DNA from 3 places in the Pseudoalteromonas sp. NFXS39 genome. Region 3 is predicted to be linked to each of the others. Evidence: predicted binding sites of a transcription regulator. Region 3 holds the regulator's gene; each other region holds the start of a gene.
What was found. Region 3 encodes LexA, which represses DNA repair genes until DNA is damaged. Its sites were predicted from a motif close to TACTGTATNNNNATACAGTA; they were not measured.

Region 1 (7,389 bases), on a different contig from region 3:
CCTAGCAAGTCCACTTCGGTTAATTCATTTATCCATGAGCAATATAAGTCATCGTGCCTAAAATAGCATTAATTAAATATTCATTTTTGAGGATAAATACTGATTTTCTGTGATCCTAAGACTAGGATAAATTGTAATGAAATTCTATAACTAGCGATTAAATATCACATTTTTGTTATGAAAAGGTTGTAATTGTAAACCTGCCACTGAACGGCTTGATTGGAGTTGTAGGGTAGAAGCATGTTATAGTCATGAGTGATATCGGTTTTTACCCCAATAATGTCTTAAAATTAAGTAACTTGCGAGTCATTATTCGGATTAAAAGCCAACATTAAACAATTATTGGAGGCTAATTTGGAAACAGGAATGATAATTTCGTTAGCATTGTACTTCATCGTAATGTTGGGGATTGGGCTATACGCTTATAAGCAATCCACAGACGATGTATCAGGTTATATGCTAGGTGGTCGTAATTTATCACCAAGTGTTGCTGCGCTTTCAGCAGGTGCATCAGATATGAGTGGTTGGCTGCTAATGGGCTTACCAGGTGCAATGTATCTGTTCGGCTTAAGCAAAGTTTGGATTGCTATAGGTCTAGTACTCGGTGCTTGGGCTAACTATTTCTTGGTAGCGCCTCGTTTACGTGTTTATACTGAGAAAGCGAATGACTCAATCACCATTCCAGATTATTTCGCAAACCGCTTTGATGATAATAAAAATATACTGCGTGTTATTTCTGCGATAGTAATCATTGTTTTCTTCACCTTGTATACTTCATCAGGTGTTGTCGCGGGTGGTAAGTTATTCGAAAACTCATTTAATATGAGCTATGAAATGGGTCTGTATATCACAACTGGCGTTGTAGTGTTATATACCTTGTTTGGTGGCTTCTTAGCAGTAAGCCTTACAGACTTTGTTCAAGGCTGTATCATGTTTATCTCGCTGCTTGCAGTACCAATTGCGACATATACTATGCTTGATCAACCATTCATGGATACACTCGCCAATGCACGCTATGATTTATTGTTAAGCTCACCAAAAGAAACTGAAATTCATGCACTTAATATGATGGACTGGTTTGCTGGTGGTTCGACGATTGCTATTATCTCTGCAATGGCATGGGGTCTTGGTTATTTTGGACAGCCGCATATTATTGTTCGTTTTATGTCTGTGCGTTCAGTTAAAGATATGCCAACTATGCGACGTGTGGGGATGTCGTGGATGACACTTTCAGCAATTGGTGCTGTGTTAACAGGTTTATTTGGTGCTGCTTATATGCTTGAAAACCAAATGCCAATTGATGATAAAGAAACTATTTTCTTGGTATTGTCTGAACTTATCTTCCATCCTCTAATTGCTGGTTTCTTATTGGCTGCTATTTTAGCTGCGATTATGAGTACCATCTCATCGCAATTACTAGTGTGTTCAAGCTCTCTAACAGAAGACTTCTATAAGATTTATTTAAACCGAAGTGCTTCTCAAAAAGAGCTAGTATTAGTCGGTCGTATTAGTGTTATCTTGGTTGCTCTGTTTGCTATTTACCTAGCGTATGACCGCGATAGCTCTATTTTGGATTTAGTAAGTAATGCATGGGCTGGTTTCGGTGCTGCATTTGGTCCATTAGTACTACTTAGCCTTTACTGGAAGCGCATGAACTTACAAGGCGCTATCAGTGGTATGGTTGTCGGTGCTGCAACAGTACTGTTTTGGATTTACGCGCCAATTAAGATCGATGGCCAATCGCTAAGTGCAATTATTTATGAGATTGTCCCTGGCTTTATTTTATCAACGATTGCCATTATTGTTGTGAGCCTAATGACGACTGAGCCGAAAAAAGAAATTACAGATTTATTTGATGAAGTTGAGTCATCACTTTAGTTTTGAGTAAGCACAAAAAAGGGCAACATTTGTTGCCCTTTTTTAATTTTATAACCAATGCTTAGCTTGCAGCTTTTTCTTTTATATCTGCAACGTTATCGTCTGATTTTGCTTTTTTAGGCTTCGCAGGAACCTCTTTTGCACCTTTAAGTACAGCCATAAATTGGTCTTTTTCTTTTGCCATTTCAAGCGCTAGTGATTCAATTTGTTGCTCGCTTAATGGTACATCAACTTTTTCAAGCATTAATTCTAATGACTCAGCAATGTCGAGCATTTTGTCATACGCATCAGCTTCTTTCTTAGTAGTAAACGTCATGCGCTCGACTCCGTTTCTTTCTACAACATATTTAACAACAACAGCCATGATTTCTCCTGCATTTAAGCGTGGCATTTGCAGCGTAAAATCGCCACTTTGATTACTGTTTTTATATACAGTAATGCTTCGGGCCTTACTTTGCAAGTATCTAAAGAAATTTTTTATGGAACAAATTTGACAATAATAGGGGCATTAGCTTTATTTATATTGTTACCCAAAGTTAAACACAAGCGATGGAGTGAGTGTTGGGTAATAGCTAACTACCTGTCCAAGATGGACATCACGGAGGAAATTATGAAATTACTATCAAGTCTTTTACTTGCCACGAGTATTGCGTTACTGCCTACAACACCGGCATTCGCCGTAAAACCAACCGAAGCAAAACAAGTTAAAATGCAAAAGCTCAGTATTAACAAAGCTAGCATCGATCAACTTACTCAATTACCGGGTATTGGTGAGTCTAAAGCTAAAGCGATTGTTGAGCATCGCAATAAGCAAGGTCCGTTTAAGTCGGTAGAGCAATTAAAAGAAGTAAAAGGAATAGGCGATAAGGTATTTGCTAAACTTGAGGGGAAAATTACGCTTTAAAAGACTAGGGCGTGTTGACCTATTGTGATTGATTTTGCAGCAGTATGTTTGGTATTTAAGCAAGGCAGAGCCTATGTCGTGTGGTTGTTCAACATAAATAGGCGATAACGCAGCATCCATACCAAACACGCGCTGCCTTTTGGGTTCTTCCTAGGGGCGATTATCTTTTTATTACTTAAATAGATGAAGCTAAAGGGCGTGGGCAGAACGCGGTAGCTTTGCTCGATTTTTACTTAGTCCACTAGGTTACAAATCTCGCGCCGCGATTAAATTGCCCCTAGAGTGAACAAACTTTAATCCACAAAGGTCAACAAGCCCTAAACAGGGCGTTATTCGCCCTGTTTAAATTCATTGATAGCTTTGTCTAAATGCGCTAGTGCGAACAAATTTTCGATAGGTGTTGTGATAAGTGGGTAACTTAAGCCTGCTAATAATAACCAAGGTAACAGCATCCAGCCTTCAAAGTAGGCTAAACCTAAAAATAATGGCGCAAGAAAGGCAAGCTTACACACCGATAAAATAATCTTTTTACTTGGGCTTAAATGAGCCAGAGCAAGTGCAATTATTTGCTGGCGCTGCCTTACTTTAAAAGTTTTTAAAGCAGGGATTTGACTAGTAAAAAAATAAATCATTATAACGACTTTTTAGTTACTAAACGGCTAAATAAAACGGCTACAAAGACTATTGAAAACGCAGCGAAAATAATCTCCATCCATGCAGGCATACTCATTGAGGCAAATTGCCAATCAATATTGCCGCAATCGCCAGTGGCTGCAAAAAAGCTAGGGATCCATTCATGCAGTGGCATAAAGCTTGGGAAATTAGGCTCAAATGCGCAGCTAAATGCAAAAGGGTCGGTATTGTTTTGCATTGCAATGTGTTCTTTAGCAATAAAGTAACCCCAGATTGCAGAGATACCCCAAGTAGCAAATGCAACAAGGCGAACAACCATATTTTGCGGGTTAATCGCTCCAATCACACCTGCTGCAAGTAAGCCTAAAACAGCGGTACGTTGATAAATGCACATAATACATGGTTCAAGTCCCATGCTGTATTGAAAAAACAACGCAGTGACTTCAAACGCTAGTGAAATAAATGCTAATAATAACCAAGGTGTTCTTTTAGTTGCTAATTCTGCTAACCAATTCATGAATGATCCAATTTGAAATTGTTTTCAAGATTATGCTTAGACGGGGCTGTGGGTGCAAGTATCTAAGATGAAATTATACGAAAAAGGAGCCAAGCGGCTCCTTTCATTAATCAGTAATGATCGTCAGTTAAACACTTACAGCTTGCAAAGACTCACTTTGATAACAACCAAGTACACGGGTGTACTGAGTATGTTCTTTTAGCTCTTCTAGTGCCTGTTTAACATGTAAGTCATCAAGGTTTGCTTCGAGATCTACATAAAACACTTCTTCCCAAGGGTTTCCAGGTACTGGACGTGACTCTAGTTTTACAAGGTTAATTTTGTGATGTTTAAAAATCATTAAGGCGTCAGCTAACGAACCCGCTTGTTGCTTGGTGGCCATAATTAAACTCGTTTTGGTTGGGATTTGTTTCGACACTTGAAGAGGTTTACGGGCTACTACAATGAAGCGGCTATGGTTTTCACTTTGATTGGCCAAGCCTGATTTAACCACTTCTAAACCGACGTTTTTCCCTGCTTGTGCAGAGCCGATAGCGGCACTGTTTGCGGTTTCAACTGCTGATTGCAATGCATGGAAAGTTGAATCACAGGTTTCATGTTGAATGTCACCTAAGCCCTGAATGAAACGGCTACATTGAGCAAAAGGCTGTGGGTGAGCAAATATTTTATTGATATGAGATAACTCAGTACCAGGCATCGCTAATAAACAGTGTTCAACGCTGTGCGTCACTTCACCAACAATTGATACTTGAGCGTGCTGTAATAAATCGAATACTTCATTGATACTACCAGAACTGGTGTTTTCAATGGGTAATAAACCAAAATCAGCTTGGCCACTTTCTACTTTACCGGTGATTTGGTCAAAGCTAGAACAACCCATTTCAATTACTTTACCCGGGCGGCGGCTGAAATATTTATGACAGGCTAATTGACTGTATGAACCTTGACCACCCAAATAAGCAACACGATGACTTTCGCTCATGGCTTCTGGGTTAAGGTTTTTTTGCAACATCGCTTGTTGGTTTAGAACAGAATCTTCAAGAATGGTTTGGAACACGTTATTAATGTAGTACGCATCAAGGCCTAATGATTTTCCATAACTAATGAGTTTTTCGAGTAATGCTTGTTCGCGAGCCTCATCGCGAATTGGTTTGTTATTGGCTATCTTGTACTCAACCACGCTGTGGCTGATACGACGTCTTTTTGCCAGTAAGACAAGTAAGTCGGAATCTATTTCATTAATATCGTGTCGTAACGCATTTAATGTATCAATGCTCATGTTGGTTTCCTCATTCCAAAACAGTGCGCAAACAAAAAAGCCTCCCAAGTGGGAGGCTTTAGCTATTCGGTGAATTTATCTCGCAAACAGTTAAGCCTCCTCTATTTAAAGAAGCTAAAAAACGAAAAGTAAGTGCGAGAGATAATTTGTTTCATTGAGTTAATGTAAAAACACTTGTATGTAAAGTCAACCGCCTATCGAGGCTAATTTTGAAATCATATGTGTTTATTCAGAAAATTCATTAATCTTCATAAAAAATTTATAAATATAAAAATGAATCTGGTATATTTGTTTTTGCACAATAAATAATAACAATTATTAATAAGGTAGTCCTGTGGTGTATCGACGACCGCCATCACGTTTTGGTGTGAATTCATTAAGTATGAAATTGTCGCTGCTGATCTCTGCGATTTGTTTGATTGCAGGTATATGTGCTGCGGCTTTGATGCTTAAATCTGAAGAAAAACAGCTTGTTTTTGAAGAGCATGAACTTTTAAAACACTCGAGTGAACGCTTGAGTCGTCAATTTAACCGCCTGATTAAAACTAAAATAAATATCGCTGAGCAGGCTAATAATGTTGTAAGCAGCCAACTGCTTCACAATGAGTCTCACTTACAAAGCAAACGAAGCGCCGATATTAAATTTTCCGTTGATGGCAGTATCCGCAGTACTTCAGAAAATGGTTTATCTGCAGCGTTTATCCCTCAAGATAAATATTCTGAATTTTATAAGCAGCTTATAAACGATTCTGAATCATTGTGGAAAATCGTTTCACCTACTTTAATTCAAGATTTCTTTAATTTTTACTTAGTTACGAAAGACAACTTTATTCGTATAGCGCCACCAAACTGGGCGCTAAATGTACCTGGCGACTTTGACTTCACCAAAGACGAAGCCTTCAATTATGCCCAAGCTGCAACTAATCCAAGCCGAGAAGCGGTATGGTCAAAAGTGTATTACGACACTATTTGGCATAAATGGGTCGTTAGTGTACTTGTGCCAATCTACCTTGATAACGAATTTTTTGGTGTAACAGGTAGCGATATTGCTCTTGAAACTTTATTGGCACAATTGCCTATTGGTGATCGTGAGCAACATCTATTTGTTTTCGATGCAAAAGGTCAGTTATTAGCTCACCCTGATTTAGATAGGACAACTTTAGAGCAATATGGACGAGAAGGTAAAAAATTACTGACAGAAGATTTTGTTAATCCCGATCTGCAAAAGCTAGTGTCTGAAACGATTCGCTTAAAATTACCTGAGTCTGCAAATTCATTTGTCCAAGATGGCGAAACTCACATTATCAATATTCGTAAAGTTGAGAACCTAAATTGGTATATTGGTATTTATAAAAAGCGTTCGTCGGCACTTTCAGCACTAGAAGAGCTAAAAGTAAAATTCTTTGGCTTGTTTATCTTGTACGCTATTTTAGTTGCCTTGTTATTGCATCAAGCACTTTACCAATTAGTACTGCGTCGTATTCACTCATTAGTTAACGCGGTGGTGAGTTTTGGCAAAGGGCAATTACAAACAGAGTTTCCAAAAGCCAATAAAGATGAAATTGGTACCTTAAATGGCTCGTTCAGAGACATGGCTATTGAAATTCGTAAATTAATTGATGGTCTCAACCAGCGCATTAGCGAAAAAGAAATAGCTGAAAAGGCAGCTAACCGCTTATCTAAAGCTGTGGCTTTCTCGGGCACCGGTGTAGTGATCACGAACCAAGATTTTGAGATCAAATACGTGAATCCGAAAATGGTTGAAATGACCGGTTTCGAAGAGCGTCATTTCATTGGTTCGCCGCTGTTAAATATCATCTCTCAAGAAATGGCTATTTTAGTTGATGATATTGATATTGACTTACGTAGCCGTAATTACTGGCGAGGGGATACCTTATTACAAGCTAATGAACGCCAATCTGTTTGGGTTTCGCTAAGTATTTCACCAATTCGTGAAGATGGTGGTGAGATCACCAGTTATGTGGCATCTGCGCAAGATATTTCGTTTGTGAAAGAAAGCCAACGTAAAATGGAACAACTGGCTTACTTTGATACTTTAACTGGACTTGCTAACCGTACTTTCTTCAGAATGCAGCTGCGCAAGTCAATGGCACTTGCCGAGCGTGGTCATTATGCATTTGCCTTATTCTATTTTGACTTAGACGAATTTAAACGTAT
Region 2 (7,389 bases), on a different contig from region 3:
GCAGCGGTTTTAGTTTTGGTTTTTTTCGCTGGTGCTTTTGGTGCTTCTTCTGCTTTAGGCTCAGCTGTTTTACCAGAAGTGAGCTCTTCAGTCAGCGCTGCAACATCAGCAAGGCGCATATTTTTGCCACCGTCGATGCTATACCAACCAGGTTTTGTTGTGATTTCAGGTTTCTTACCATTCGCTGCTTCGTATGCTGCTTCGAAGGCATTTAACACTTCTGTTTTGTCTAGTTTGCTCATCAGAGACCCTATACGTTGTAAACACAGATTAAGAATATATATTTATACCTATTTTCAGCTTACTTTTCAATTTTTTGCGATTTTCCTTCCATTTTTCACTCATAAACGCCAAAATTTGCACAAAATAGAGGGTTGAAGGACGATTTTTATATGCAACGCAAACAATTTACTCAATTATTAAACGACATTCTTAAACCTGATTCTATCGCTGACTTTTGCCCAAATGGCTTACAAGTTGAAGGTGCGAGCGAAGTAAAAAAAATAGTGACGGGTGTCACAGCAAGTCAAGCATTGATTGATGCTGCTATTACACAAAATGCAGATACTATTTTGGTACACCATGGTTATTTCTGGAAAGGGGAATCACAGCCAATCACGGGCATGAAAAAGCGCCGTATAGCGGCACTTTTAAAAAATGATATTAATTTATATGGCTATCATTTACCGCTAGATATTCACCCCGACATTGGTAATAACGCACAATTGGCAAGGTTACTCGATATTGAGTTCACAGGCGGGCTTGAATCAGGTCCAAATAGTGTGCCAGTAAAGGGACGTTTAAAAACACCGTTAAGCGGTGAAGAGTTTTCCGACAAAATTACTCAAGTACTTAACCGTGCACCATTAACTAGCTTGGTTAGAGAACAGAAAATCGAAACCATCGCTTGGTGCACAGGAGGTGGACAAGGGTATATTGATTTAGCGGCTGCTCAAGGTATTGATGCTTATCTTACTGGTGAAGCCTCTGAGCAGACTATTCATAGTTCACGTGAGCAAGGCATCGACTTTTTTGCAGCAGGACACCATGCTACTGAGCGTTATGGCATTAAAGCCTTAGGCGAACTTTTAGCTGAGCAGCATGGTTTTGATGTAACGTTTATCGATATAGACAATCCAGTCTGATTAAGTCTATAGCGCCTCTGGATCAATCCAGCGGCGCACACTCACCCATGCACTGCCAATTTTCTCATGAGCAACTCTGGTCACTGCAACAAGTACAGCGTCATCAGGTATAAACTGTTTATACGTTGGATACTGACTAAAATCTTGAAAGTCGGTTGCCGCTGGGATCACATCAACACCTTGTGCATTAAATAAGTCTTTCGCTCGCGGCATATGGCTTGCTGAGGTGACTAGGGCAGTTTCTTTATCAACTAAATATATGGCAAGTCGTTTCGCTTCTTCTGCGGTATCCATAGCGAGGGGATTTTGTTTAATTCTTGTTGCAGAAATACCTAACGCTTTTGCTGTTTCAAACATGAGTTGACTATTGGTGGTATTAGCAAAACCGCCCCCTGATACATAGAGGATGGCATTTGGATAATGGTGAGCAAGCTTAACACCTTCAAGTAAGCGAGCAAGCGCACAATCGCCTAACTGGTGGTTTGCTTGAAGGCGCGAGTTGGGCATTATTGAGCAGCCAAGTACCACAATATTATCAAGTTTAGGATATTTTGCTTGGTTAAATTGCCATGCAGGGTTATTGCTTGTAGCTATCAATGACTGGCCAATAAATGGCGTGCTTATCAGCATTAAAGTTAAAATGCTAACAAAGCCAAAATAGAGTGCTCTGCGTTTATGTGTAATGGCTAAAAATACCATCACTAAAGTAAGCAGCCCCAACAACGGCAGGGGCATTAATAATGAGCCAATGATCTTTTTAATTTCAAACATATATCAATGCTATTGTCTGTGACAGATAATGCTATGTTAGTTATTTTGCCTTGCTTTAGCGACCGTTATTTTGCTTACACGTATTTAAAAAGTGGCGATAAACAGGGTTATCTTTCATATTTTTTTTCATCGCTAAATACATAGGGCGTGTAAGACCTAATGCACCTAACGGAATAGACTTAATAAGCCCTTGGCTTTCATAAGGGGTGACTAGCCAATCTGGTAATGCTGCAACTCCCATACCTGCGCTCACTAATTGGAAAATCAATAAGCCTTGGTCAACAGTTTTAAGGGTGCCATCAAATCTTGCATTTTGAATGAAATGTTTAAAGATATCTTGGCGCTCACGCGGAATAGGGTAAGAAATAATTGTTTCGTTCTTTAAATCAAGGGCCGTGACATAGGCTTTTTTTGCCAATTCATGATCCGGTGCAACGATTAGTTTTAATTTAAAATCAAACAGGTGTGCATATTCAAGCTGATCTGGTTCACGGATATCAGAAGTTAAGACAAGATCTAATTCATCATTAATTAAATCTGGGATAGCGTCGTAACTAAAGCCGCGCTCGTAATCAATTTTAATATCAGGCCAAAAGTTATTAAATTCTTTTATGGTTGGTAGCAACCAATGAAAGCAGGCATGACACTCAACACTTAAACGTAAATTTGATATTGGCTGATTCAGGCTTTCCTTTAAGCGACATTTCGTTGCTTCAACTCGAGGTAATACCTCGTTAGCAAGTTCCAGAAGTAACATACCTTGTGGTGTGAAGCGCACAGGCTGTGTCTTACGTTCAAACAGTTGGCAATCTAACTTATTCTCAAGATCTTTAATTTGATGCGATAAAGCCGATTGAGTTAGAAATAACTCACGCGCTGTATTGACCAAAGAGCCTGTTTCTTTAAGGGTCGCTATGGTTTTTAAGTGTTTTATATCAATCATCTTTAAAAAATCTCATGAAAAATGTGAGTCTGACTCAGATTACGAACATACTACGCCTTAGAATTATTTTTTTCAACGTCTAGACGTCTAAAATTGGCGATTAATTTAACCGCTTTTTTACACTACGCCTTCCTATAAATAATTGACAGCGTTGTCATGTAATTTTTTGTATTTTAGTTATGAAATTATATGAATTTACCTCAAGTTGAAACTTGCTATTTTAATAGTGTTATAGCTTGCGAGAACTAACTTGATATTTATTCTCAATTAATAGTAGTAGGGTAGAGCTGTTCGCTAAGGTATTATTTTTTATAATGTTATTATCTAAAACAATGGTAGTTTTATTTTTCATAGGGATGTCTGTGTTGCGTACTGTATTTTTACTCTGTGCTTGTTGGGTTATGCCTGCTTTTGCTGGCACTATTAACAGCCAGTTTCCGACAGAAATTGACCCACATGGTCACTATGTTTTTTATTCACATGGTTTTATTGTAGAAGGGCATAACCCTAAGCCTGTTCACAAAACCTTTGGGATTTATGATTTTGTTGCCGTAAAAGAAGCGCTTGCAGATGAGAGCTATCATTTAATTGCTTACCATAGACCAAAAGGCACAGAACCTTTTGTGTTTGCGAAAAAGCTTGCAGCAGACGTTGAAGCATTAATAACTGCCGGTGTTGCTGAATCAAACATCAGTTTGGTTGGTTTTTCAAGGGGTGGGGCATTGTCGATAATGGCAGCCAATGAACTTAAACGTACAAATATCAACTTAATTATTTTAGCTGGTTGTGCTGGTTTAATTAAAAAGCTCCCATCAGTTAAAGCTTACGGCAAGGTTTACTCTATCTTTGAACGTTCAGATCAGGTTGGCTCTTGCCAATTTTTAATTGATAGGAATGAGGTAACCAAGTTCGAAGAAATAAGCATCAATACAGGGCTTTCACATGGCGCATTTTATAAGCCAAAAGATGAATGGGTGTTACCTATTAAGAAGTGGCTAAAGGATTAACTATGCCTTATATATTGTTATTTTTAGCGATTAGTGTTTTCGGAATAAGCTTTTCAAGCGATGCTGAGCCGTTTACGTTGCCGCGCACTGATACAGTTTTGCTTAAAGATAAACATTCAGACAACGAATACCCAATCACTATTAAACTGCCACCTAGCTACCAAAAGCAAAGTCATAAACGCTACCCTGTGGTGTATCTATTAGATGCAAATTATAGTTTGCCAATTGCCTCTGGTGCTAGTCGCTTTATGATGAATTCGGGGTCCATTGAAGAGGTTATTATCGTTGCTATAGGATACCAAAAAGGCATGTCTGGGCATAATAGCCGTATTTATGACTACACCCTATTTGAAGATAAAAATTGGCAGCGACAGACTGGGGGAGCAAGAAACTACCTCAATTATTTAAAACAATCAGTATTGCCCTATATTGATGCTCACTACAGAACAAGCCAAAAAAACACCTTGGTCGGTAACTCGCTTGGTGGTTTATTTGCAGCCTATACCTTGTTTACTGAGCCTACGCTTTTTTCTAGTTATGTCATAGGTAGCCCTTCAGTGTGGTTTAAGCAGCATGACCTTTTAGCTTTACCTGTGGTGGCCACGAGCAAAACAACTAAAGTGTATATTGGTATCGGAGAACTTGAAGAAAGTGAAGGTGAACAAATGGTTTCGGGCGCAAGGCAATTAGCAGCTAAAATTAATAAACAAAGCGGCGCGCTGGTTACAACAAATTTATTTGTTATCCCTCAGGCACGCCATGCAACAGCATTCCCAACAACGATTACCCAAGCCTTAGACTGGATTTACCAGGTTAATGATAACTAAAGAGCGTGACACTTTTTATATTTTTTGCCGCTACCACAAGGGCATTCATCATTACGGCCAATTTTAATATCTGCAACTGGCGTTATATCACCATCTAGGTAACGCCATAGGCCATCTTCTTTAATAAAACGCGATTTTTCGTGTAACTCACAATACAAGTTTTGGTAAAAGTAATTTGCTTTAAATTCTACAAAACCTTCTTGATCATTATGTTCAGTATCTAAAACACTGAGTTTGGTAAAACGGCAGCTATTAGCAAAATCTTTGATTTCGCGAACCGGGTTAGCGGCTTGCTGGCTTTGTGCATAGGTACTAAATACATATTTAGCATCTTTTAGCGCGTAGGCACTAAAACGAGAACGCATAAGTTGCTCTGGGTTATCAGCTTGGCTTGCACCTGTATGAAAAGGTTGGCAGCAAAGCTCGTAAGTCAATTCGCTGCCACAAGGACAAAGGGAGTGTGTGAGTGATGTCATAACAACTTACCTAAAACTATAAATTGTTATTTTAACAAGCCTATTGTGGCTGCGGTACTAAATTGTTTAATTGGGCGCTTTTTGTAAAACAATAAAACTTAGCAGATGCCTGCTCAAGGTTTAAGTTCATCGAATCAAGTTGATGATTGCTTACAATATCTGTCCATGTGATTACAGCAGCAAAATTACCGTTATGTAATGCTGAGCTAAGTACATACTCAAGGTTAACTAAATGCTTTTGTCTTATCACAAGCAGTTTGCTGGTATCAATCGAACACGAATCTAATAACGCTTTACTAGGAACATGATCAGGAGCAATTAATAGGGTCCATGCATTTTGGCTATTGTAATGATGCAATACCTTTAATAGTTCAAAGGTTGCTGATATTTCATCTTCAATTTGAATTAAGTTAACAGACGCTTTGTCGTTATCTTGTTGGTAGCTTTTAACTGTTCTTAAGGTAATTGGCTGTAACATAACTTTCACTCACTGGTTGTTTATACAGTATGTGTATACAGTAGTTTATACAGTGTTCTTGCGCAAGTGCTTTTTTGCTATTTTTTAACCAATAATTCAGTTTTATTTTAATTAAAATAATTTAGTTGTTATTAAACAATTGGTTATGGTTTTGTTTTGAAGGTTGAAAAAGGTGAGAAATTTACCGCTAAAGCTATACAGTATTTTATACAGTACTATGTAAATAGCTAAGTTTTGCTTCTATACAGGTATTTTGCATAAAAAAGCCGGTATAGAAACCGGCTCTTAATCTTTGTAGTTCTGCTATTTATCTAAGTAGGTATTTAAAAACTCAAGATATGCGTTTGAGGCTTTTATACGGTTTTCCTTTTTAGTAAACCCATGGCCTTCATCATCGAATAATACATATTCGACAGGCACACCATTTGCTTTTACAGCGGCAACGAGCTCATCGCTTTCAACTTGTAAAACGCGAGGGTCGTTAGCACCTTGAATCACCATTAAAGGCTTAGTGATGTTTTTAGCATGAAATAGTGGCGAAATTGCACGGTGACGTTCACCGTCTGTCGCGGGGTCGCCCATTTCGTCATACAGCGCCTTTTTAAAGCTTTCCCACCATGGTGGAATCGAGTTTAAGGTTCTAACCCAATTCGTTACACCAAAAATATTAATGCCGACTTTAAACTCTTCAGGTTCGAAGGCAAGTGCAGCAGCAGTCATAAAACCACCATAGCTGCCCCCTATGATGCCAATTTTATCAGCATCGACCCAATCTAGGCTTTGCAGGTGTTTTTTACCGTAAACGATATCTTGTAAATCGTCAGTGCCATGCTTTTTGTCATCTAAATGGAAGAAGGTTTTACCGTAACCTGAGCTACCTCGGTTATTGACTGCAAAAATGGCATAACCATGATTTACTAGATGTTGCTGCATAGCACTATATCCAGTGCGGCTTTGTCCACCAGGGCCGCCATGCACCCATACTAAAGCAGGTACTTTGTTGTTGCTATTGGCTTGCTTAGGCTTGTATAAAACTCCCGGAATTTCTAAACCATCAAAGCTTTTAAAGCGCACAATGGTGCTTTCAACCAAGTCACTTTGATCAATTGCATCACTTAATGTATTGGTTAATTGTTTAGCTTTCGACTCACCGACTTGCCATACAAATAGGTTGCTTGGAGAGGTGTCTGAATTTAGGTAAAACGCCATGGTTTTTTCATCAGCTGAAAAATTTACACCGCGTAAGTTACCAGCAGGCAGTGATGGCATGGCAATACCTTTACCTGTGGTGGTATCGATTATCGACACCTTAGTGCTTGCATCAGCATTAACACCGCTTACTTGGTAACGGCCAGATTTAGAGAAGTAAATAAAGCTTACATCCCACTCATCTTTGAGGGCAGGGCTGTGCTCACCGGTAGTTAAATCATAACGCCATACTTCTGCAAACTCACCCTTAGCATCAGTTGAGTAGTACAATGATTTACTGTCTCTTGAAAATGTTTCAGGGCCGTATTTAGCGTCGCCGTCATGGCGGGTAATGAGCTCTGGTTTCAGAGTTTTTTTACGAGTATCAAGTATGAATACATCGCTGTCTTTGTTCGAATTGTTTTTCGATAAAGCAATAAAACGGCCATCAGGGCTGATTGCGCCGACATCAAGGCCCATGGTATTTTGATAAACAGGTGTTACTTCATAGCTGTTAGCATCAACACGATATAGGTCCATAAACTTAGCATCAC
Region 3 (7,389 bases):
AACATCGCGATGGCGCCCACTATTGGCCAAGGGCTTTGTGCTGGAACATAGTATTTTTCGTAGTTTTGATTCATTTTGTTTGCTCCCAATTAGCAATTAGCTTGGCGGCTTTTAATCGTTTTTAGCCACAACATGCCCGCTAATATCAAACACGGTATACGACAATGTCAGTTCCTCAACATCGTCGGGTAACTCAGTATCAACATAAAACAACAAGGTAAATTCCATTTCTTCACCGGCTTTCATTGGCTGCTGATCAAAGCAAAAACAGGCGATTTTATGTAAATACTTTGCCGCTTTTCCCGGTGATACCGATGGAATTGCTTGCATGACTTTGTCTTCATTACTGGTGTTTTTTGCTGAGAATTTAACTTCACGCATGGCACCAGGTTGTACCGCCACGCTGTATTGCTCAGACTGCACCTTAAATGGCGCGCCGCTTTGAGCGTGAGTGGTAAAGCTGACATCAACTTGACGCTGTGTATTTATTGATTCACTCGCGCTCGCTTTTTCTAATGATGGCTTACCATTCAACCCTGTAACGTCGCAAAACACGTCGTAAAGCGGCACCATTGCAAAAGCAAATGCGAACATGAGCAAGCATGTAATCAGCAGTTTTTTTAGCAAAGGTGCATGGTTCATTACTTAATCTCCGGCGGTGTTTCAAAAGTGTGATAAGGCGCTGGAGAATCTACTTCCCACTCTAAACCTTCAGCTCCATCCCATACTTTGGCAGGCGCTTTTTCGCCACCTCTAGCACATTTAAATACCACCAACACAAACAACAGTTGTGATAAGCCAAATGCAAAACCACCAATACTGATAATGGCGTTAAAGTCAGCGAATTGCAGAGCATAGTCAGGAATACGACGCGGCATACCGGCAAGGCCAACAAAATGCATAGGGAAGAACAGCACGTTGACACTGATTAGCGATAGCCAGAAATGCCATTTCGCCAGCGTTTCGTTGTACATGTTGCCAGTCCATTTCGGTAACCAATAATAGGCTCCCGCCATAATTGAGAACACGGCTCCTGTCACGAGCACATAATGGAAGTGTGCCACCACAAAATAGGTATCGTGATACTGGAAATCTGCCGGTGTAATGGCAAGCATCAAGCCAGAGAAACCACCTAAGGTGAATAACACAATAAAGGCGATGGCAAACATCATCGGAATTTCAAAGCTAATTGAACCGCGCCACATGGTGGCTACCCAGTTAAACACTTTAACGCCCGTTGGCACCGAAATGAGCATTGTGGCGTACATGAAAAACAACTCGCCGGCTACAGGCATGCCTGTGGTAAACATATGATGTGCCCAAACGATGAAGCTCAGCAGCGCAATGGATGAGGTTGCATACACCATAGAAGCATAGCCAAATAACTTTTTACGTGAGAAGGTCGGCACAATAGTCGAAATAATCCCAAAGGCTGGCAAAATCATGATGTACACTTCGGGGTGACCGAAGAACCAGAAAATGTGCTGGAACATCACAGGATCACCACCACCTGCCGCATCAAAAAAGCTTGTTGCAAAGTATTTATCTGTCAGCACCATAGTCACAGCCCCAGCTAAAACAGGCATAACTGCGATCAATAAGAATGCTGTGATTAACCAAGTCCAAACAAATAGCGGAAGCTTCATCCAAGTCATACCCGGCGCTCTTAGATTGACGATAGTCACGATAACGTTAATCGCCCCCATAATTGAGCTAATACCCATGATATGTATGGCAAATACAAACAGTGCAGTGTTATCGTTACTATAAGTGGTGGAGAGTGGTGCGTAGAATGTCCAGCCAAACGCAGGACCACCACCTGGCATCAGTAACGAAGCCAACAGGATTAAAAATGCGAAAGGTAATATCCAAAAGCTCCAGTTGTTCATGCGTGGCAGTGCCATATCAGGTGCACCAATCATCATAGGCACCATCCAGTTAGCAAGCCCAGTAAATGCGGGCATAACGGCGCCAAACACCATGATCAAACCATGTACCGTGGTCATTTGGTTAAAAAAGTGCGGATCAACTAACTGTAATCCTGGCTGAAATAGTTCAGCGCGGATCACCATAGCCATCGCTCCACCAATCAAGAACATGGTAAGAGAAAAAATCAGGTATAAACTCCCGATGTCTTTATGATTGGTGGTGTAAAGCCAACGCTTAAAACCTTTAGCAGGATGATGATGGTCGTGATGCGCATGCCCAGTTGCTTGCTCATTAATAACGTTACTCATTATTTCGCCTCCGCTGCTGCATCAATCGCGGCTTGAATTTGACTCGGTTGGATCACATCGCCGGTATCATTACCCCATGCATTTCGCTTATAGGTAATAACCGCAGCAAGTTGCTTAATTGAAAGCTGCTTATCAAACGCTTGCATCGCCGTACCAGGGCGGCCATGTAACACGATATCTATGTGATCTTTTACATCACCTAATACAATGGGACTGCCTTTAAGTGCAGGAAACACGCCTGGTAAGCCCATACCAGTAGGCTGGTGACATGCAGCACAACTTGCCATATACACTTGCTCACCTAAGACCATAAGCTCTTCTTTAGGTAATGTTTGATCAAGCAAAGCAGCATCAGCGGCTGCTGCATTAGCCTTTTCTTCCTTAGCATCTGCAAGCCAATTAGCAAATTCATCTTCAGGTAAGGCTTTCACCACAACAGGCATAAAACCATGATCTTTACCGCATAGTTCTGCACATTGACCACGGTAAACACCTGGTTCGTTAATACGTGTCCACGCTTCATTGATAAATCCAGGGTTTGCGTCCTTTTTAACTGCAAAATCAGGAACCCACCACGAATGGATAACATCGTCTGAGGTCATTAAAAAGCGGACTTTTTTATTGATAGGAAGCACTAGCGGTTTATCTACCTCAAGCAAATAATGCTCCGTTTTTTCTGCCTGATTGTCTATTTGATCTTTTGGTGTAGATAGGATTGAGTAATAGGCTATATCTTCACCCATATATTCGTAATGCCACTTCCATTGCGAGCCTGTCACTTTAATTGTGATATCAGCTTTAGAGGCATCTTCCATAGCAATGAGAGTTTTTGTGGCAGGCACAGCCATGGCTATTAAGATGACAAATGGAATGGCAGTCCAAAGTATTTCAACTTTTGTACTTTCATGAAATTGGGCAGGCTTGGCCCCTTTAGATTTACGGTGGTGTATTAAAGCCCAAAACATCACCGCAAATACGATGATGCCGATTACACAACAGATAATAAATATCGTCATGTGTAACTCATAAACATTATTACTTATATCAGTCACCCCTTTTCGCATATTGTATTGACTATTTGCCAATACAATTTCTGGGAGTGCAACCAATATAAGCCACAAGGCGTAACGCAGTTTACCCATGTGACGGCTCCTTTAGATGCTATTGCAAGACGCAAAGCGAAAAGGCGATACAGCAAGGTGCCCATTCGTTTTTTTTATTGTTCAGAGCGACTACGTATCATTTTAACTCACTTATGATACTGGCCCCCTGTCTAACACCTCGCACATTTTTGTGTCTTTTTATTAATCAGGTGTTAATACATTGCTTTAACCAATTAGTTAAAAAATGACCAATAAGCAAGTTTTAGTGATAATAAATGTTTATTTTGGTGCAGAAATAACAACTATAATCAGCGCGTTATTTAATGTTATGGTTTACGAAGAATATACAAAAAGAGAGGAAAACTGCGCCATATAAGGCTTTAAATAAAGAGTAAGTATTCACAAATCCTAATTAAGTGGCAAAATCACAATGGCGCACCAAATTGAGTCAATTTAGCGCACCAAATAAGGGACAACTACATCCAGTCAGCGTTACGAATGACTCCTACAGCTAACCCTTCAATATTGAAAGATTCATGCTCAAGGTCAACCTCAATAGGTGAGAACTCTTCGTTTTCAGCGTGTAAAAGTACTTTCCGACCTGCTTTTTCTAGCCGCTTAACAGTTACATCTTCATCAACTCGAGCTACAACAACTTGCCCATTTTCAGCAACTTGCGTTCTATGTACTGCAAGCAAGTCACCGTCCATAATACCAATATCTTTCATACTCATGCCATTTACACGTAGTAAAAAGTCAGCGGCTGGTTTAAATAACGTAGGGTCAACTTGGCAATGACTTTCGACATGCTCCTGAGCCAAAATTGGCTCACCAGCTGCAACACGGCCAATCAAAGGTAAACCTAACTGCTCAGGTTCATCTTCTTCAATCAACTGAATACCACGACTCGCTCCAGGCTTCATTTTGATCATGCCTTTTTTTGCCAGTGCTTTTAGATGTTCTTCAGCGGCGTTGGCACTTTTAAAACCCAATGTTTGAGCTATTTCAGCGCGTGTTGGCGGCATGCCTGTATCTTTAATAAAGACTTTAATTAGTTCTAAGATTTGCGATTGGCGTTTAGTTAATGGGCGCATACAACTGGTTTTCCATACAGTACATTTAACTGTGAGTATATACAGTTATTTGAAAATCGCAAATTTAAATTAACTCCATCATATTGCTACAAAACTAACATTGAACCGCAATGAAAGATGCCATAAGGTATTAGCTTTAATTCGCATGTTAAGGAAACACAATGAGTATTTGGCACCATCCAATCACGCTGGAGCAATGTAAAGACTTGGAACAAGGAGTAACCGGGCAAGGCACTTTAATGAAAACGATGGGTATTGAGGTGACTGAAATTGGCGATGATTATTTAGTGGCCACCATGCCTGCAATTCCTGAACACCATAACCCTATGGGCATGGTTCATGGCGGAGCAAACGTTGTGTTAGCAGAAACAGTGGCAAGCTATGCAGCCAACTTTGTTATTGATTTCAATAAATTCTATGCTGTTGGTCAAGAGATTAATGCCAACCACATAAAAGCGTCTCGAAAAGGGACATTAACGGCAACGGCCAGACCACTTCATTTAGGTAAGCGCACCTCTGTTTGGGATATCAAAATTACCAATGCTGCTGGGGAGCTGTGCTGCGTATCAAGAATGACCGCAGCAGTCGTAGAGCGCTAAATTCAGTTTACTTTTCGACTGGATAAATAGTAATTTCAATCCCTGCGCCAATTGCTGAGATACGTAACAAGGTATCTGCATGCAGGGGTTGGTTAAAGCACTTTGGCGAGTTACCCGATTCAAACCCTAAATCAAATGTACGTTTTGAACAAGATAACCACTGCTTTAATGCATTGCGCGAGCAAGATTCAATTAATTCGCAAAGCTGGTTAATCGCTTTGTCTGGAGAGCTGATATCTGCAGTTGCTTCAATGCGTGCAAGTTGACGGTATTCATCTTGGTCATAATGTAAAACCATAGCGTTTTTCTTCAAATCAGCAACAAGCGCACTAATATCGTGCTTTGATTCAAGCTCCAGATCTACATTTAAAAATTGAATTTCCGACATACTCTCGTTTTTATCCTCTATTGATATCGACTGAAACTTTAACTCAGTTTTGTATATATACCAAATCTAGAATACAGTTAATGCGACATTTTGCCGCATTGGCAATACAGCTAAACAACCTAAAATAGCGCCCATACAACAATAATAACGGGGTGGTAATGAATAAACGCATGTTCAAATATGCTCGTAAAGGGCATAAATGGCTAGGCTATTTACTTGCTTTGCAGATCTTTTTTTGGCTTTTAGGTGGGCTTGTAATGAGTTCATTGCCGCTTGAAAAAGTGCATGGAAAACATCTAGCAAATCGCAGTCTAAGTAACCCTTTCTTAGTGTCAGACTACTCTGCTTCTATCGATAAAATAACGGCACAATTTGAACAAATTGAAAGTATCAAGTACAGCCACTTTTTAGAGTCGCCAATCATAGAAGTCACGGCACCGAGCGGCTCCTTTAATTTTGATGGCAGAACAGGTGATAAGATGCCTGCGCCGAATAAAGCACAAATAATTGAAAACGCGAGAACTCACTTACTTATTAACGCAAATATCACGCAAGCACAGCTGTTAACCAAAGGACCAAGAGAAGTGGCTCACAAGGCCAATGTTTGGCAAGTGAGTTTTGATGATTGGCTGAAAACAACCTTATATTTAGATAGCCAAACCGGTAAAGTCATTACAGTGCGCAGCTCCCTATGGCGCATTTTCGACTTTTTCTGGATGCTACACATCATGGATTATGATGAGCGCGAAAACTTTAATAACCCACTTCTAATTAGCTTTTCGGCCACCAGCGTACTGTTTTGTATTACGGGGATTATTTTATTGCTACAGAACATTCGTTTAAAACGTAAAAAGCCTGCTAAACGTGCTGGTCAATCAAAATAGGGTTGCCATCTGGGTCGGTGATAATAAAACTCGCGTCACCGGCTTTTTGTATTTCTAACCCTTGTTGCTGAAAATGCGCGGCTAATTGCTCAAAAGTGGCAAACTCTACCAGTGCCTCAGCATTTTGATCCCAGCCTGGGTTAAAGGTCAGCATGGTTTTATCAAACATGCCTTGAAACAAACCTATTAAATGTTCGCCGTTTTTCATAATTAACCAATGCTGCTCGATTTCGCCGGCAAATTCTTTAAAGCCAAGTTTTTCATAAAACTGCTTTGAAGCATGGATATCTTTCACATTTAAACTCACAGAAAAAGCACCTAATAACATAGTTGTAATTCCTCTAATAAACGGCCTAACAACTATAGCTGAGTTGAAAAACTTTTCCTTTTTAGAATAGTAGCTCTAAAATGGCTGCTCCTGTAGTTCACTGATGTGATGGATATGCGTTTATTTCTATATTTAACCCTTTGTTTAATTTTTACTTCCCCTGTATCCGCTAAACAATTTTCGAGCTTTTACAGTGCAAAAAAGCACTTAATTAAGAATCTACCAAGCAATAGTAAAAGCTTATATTGTGGCTGCGATATAAAGCGCCAAGGTAAAAAGCTTGTACCAGACCCTGAAGCTTGTGGTTATATTCCAAGAAACGCCATTACCCGCTCAGGAAACGAAAACGCTCGAGCAAAAAGAATAGAATGGGAGCATATAGTACCTGCGTGGGAGTTTGGTCATCAATTACAATGCTGGCAGGATGGCGGACGTAAAAACTGCATTAAGGTCAGTGAAAAATTTCGTCAAATGGAAGCCGACATAAATAACCTCGCTCCAGCTATTGGCGAGATCAATGCAGACCGTTCTAATTTTCGCTACGGAATAGTCGCAACATCTAGTGCCAGTTATGGAGCTTGCCCAGTAAAAATCGATTTTAAGCAACGTGTATTTGAGCCACCGATTTATGCAAGAAAGCAAATAGCCGATACCTACTTTTATATGCAAAAAACCTATGGCTTAAAAATATCTAACAAACAACGTAAGCTATTTGAGTCATGGCAGAAGCTCAAAGTAGCTGAAATTAGTAACCGT

Region 1: J3455_RS04625 (YebG family protein) is a predicted target of LexA. The motif match lies at 2,296-2,315, and genes of this name have one in related genera.
Region 2: J3455_RS09970 (SulA-like leucine-rich domain-containing protein) is a predicted target of LexA. The motif match lies at 5,671-5,690, and genes of this name have one in related genera.

Annotation. Positions count from the first base shown of each region.
Region 1 covers NZ_JAGDEC010000002.1:224,167-231,555, forward strand. Annotated here, with positions in the region: gene putP (sodium/proline symporter PutP) at 367-1,878, shown strand; gene J3455_RS04625 (YebG family protein) at 1,940-2,242, opposite strand; gene J3455_RS04630 (ComEA family DNA-binding protein) at 2,489-2,782, shown strand; gene J3455_RS04635 (DUF6170 family protein) at 3,112-3,414, opposite strand; gene dsbB (disulfide bond formation protein DsbB) at 3,414-3,932, opposite strand; gene J3455_RS04645 (chorismate mutase) at 4,060-5,211, opposite strand; gene J3455_RS04650 (bifunctional diguanylate cyclase/phosphodiesterase) at 5,546-7,389, shown strand, end outside.
Region 2 covers NZ_JAGDEC010000004.1:315,590-322,978, reverse strand. Annotated here, with positions in the region: gene J3455_RS10005 (hypothetical protein) at 1-242, opposite strand, end outside; gene J3455_RS10000 (Nif3-like dinuclear metal center hexameric protein) at 393-1,145, shown strand; gene J3455_RS09995 (YdcF family protein) at 1,152-1,916, opposite strand; gene J3455_RS09990 (LysR substrate-binding domain-containing protein) at 1,972-2,859, opposite strand; gene J3455_RS09985 (alpha/beta fold hydrolase) at 3,222-3,866, shown strand; gene J3455_RS09980 (alpha/beta hydrolase) at 3,869-4,693, shown strand; gene J3455_RS09975 (YchJ family protein) at 4,690-5,169, opposite strand; gene J3455_RS09970 (SulA-like leucine-rich domain-containing protein) at 5,210-5,647, opposite strand; gene J3455_RS09965 (S9 family peptidase) at 5,951-7,389, opposite strand, start outside.
Region 3 covers NZ_JAGDEC010000003.1:30,897-38,285, reverse strand. Annotated here, with positions in the region: gene J3455_RS06345 (cytochrome c oxidase subunit 3) at 1-74, opposite strand, end outside; gene J3455_RS06340 (cytochrome c oxidase assembly protein) at 112-642, opposite strand; gene ctaD (cytochrome c oxidase subunit I) at 642-2,237, opposite strand; gene coxB (cytochrome c oxidase subunit II) at 2,237-3,379, opposite strand; gene lexA (transcriptional repressor LexA) at 3,817-4,434, opposite strand; gene J3455_RS06320 (PaaI family thioesterase) at 4,596-5,033, shown strand; gene J3455_RS06315 (hypothetical protein) at 5,041-5,421, opposite strand; gene J3455_RS06310 (PepSY-associated transmembrane domain-containing protein) at 5,580-6,305, shown strand; gene J3455_RS06305 (VOC family protein) at 6,280-6,633, opposite strand; gene J3455_RS06300 (endonuclease) at 6,748-7,389, shown strand, end outside.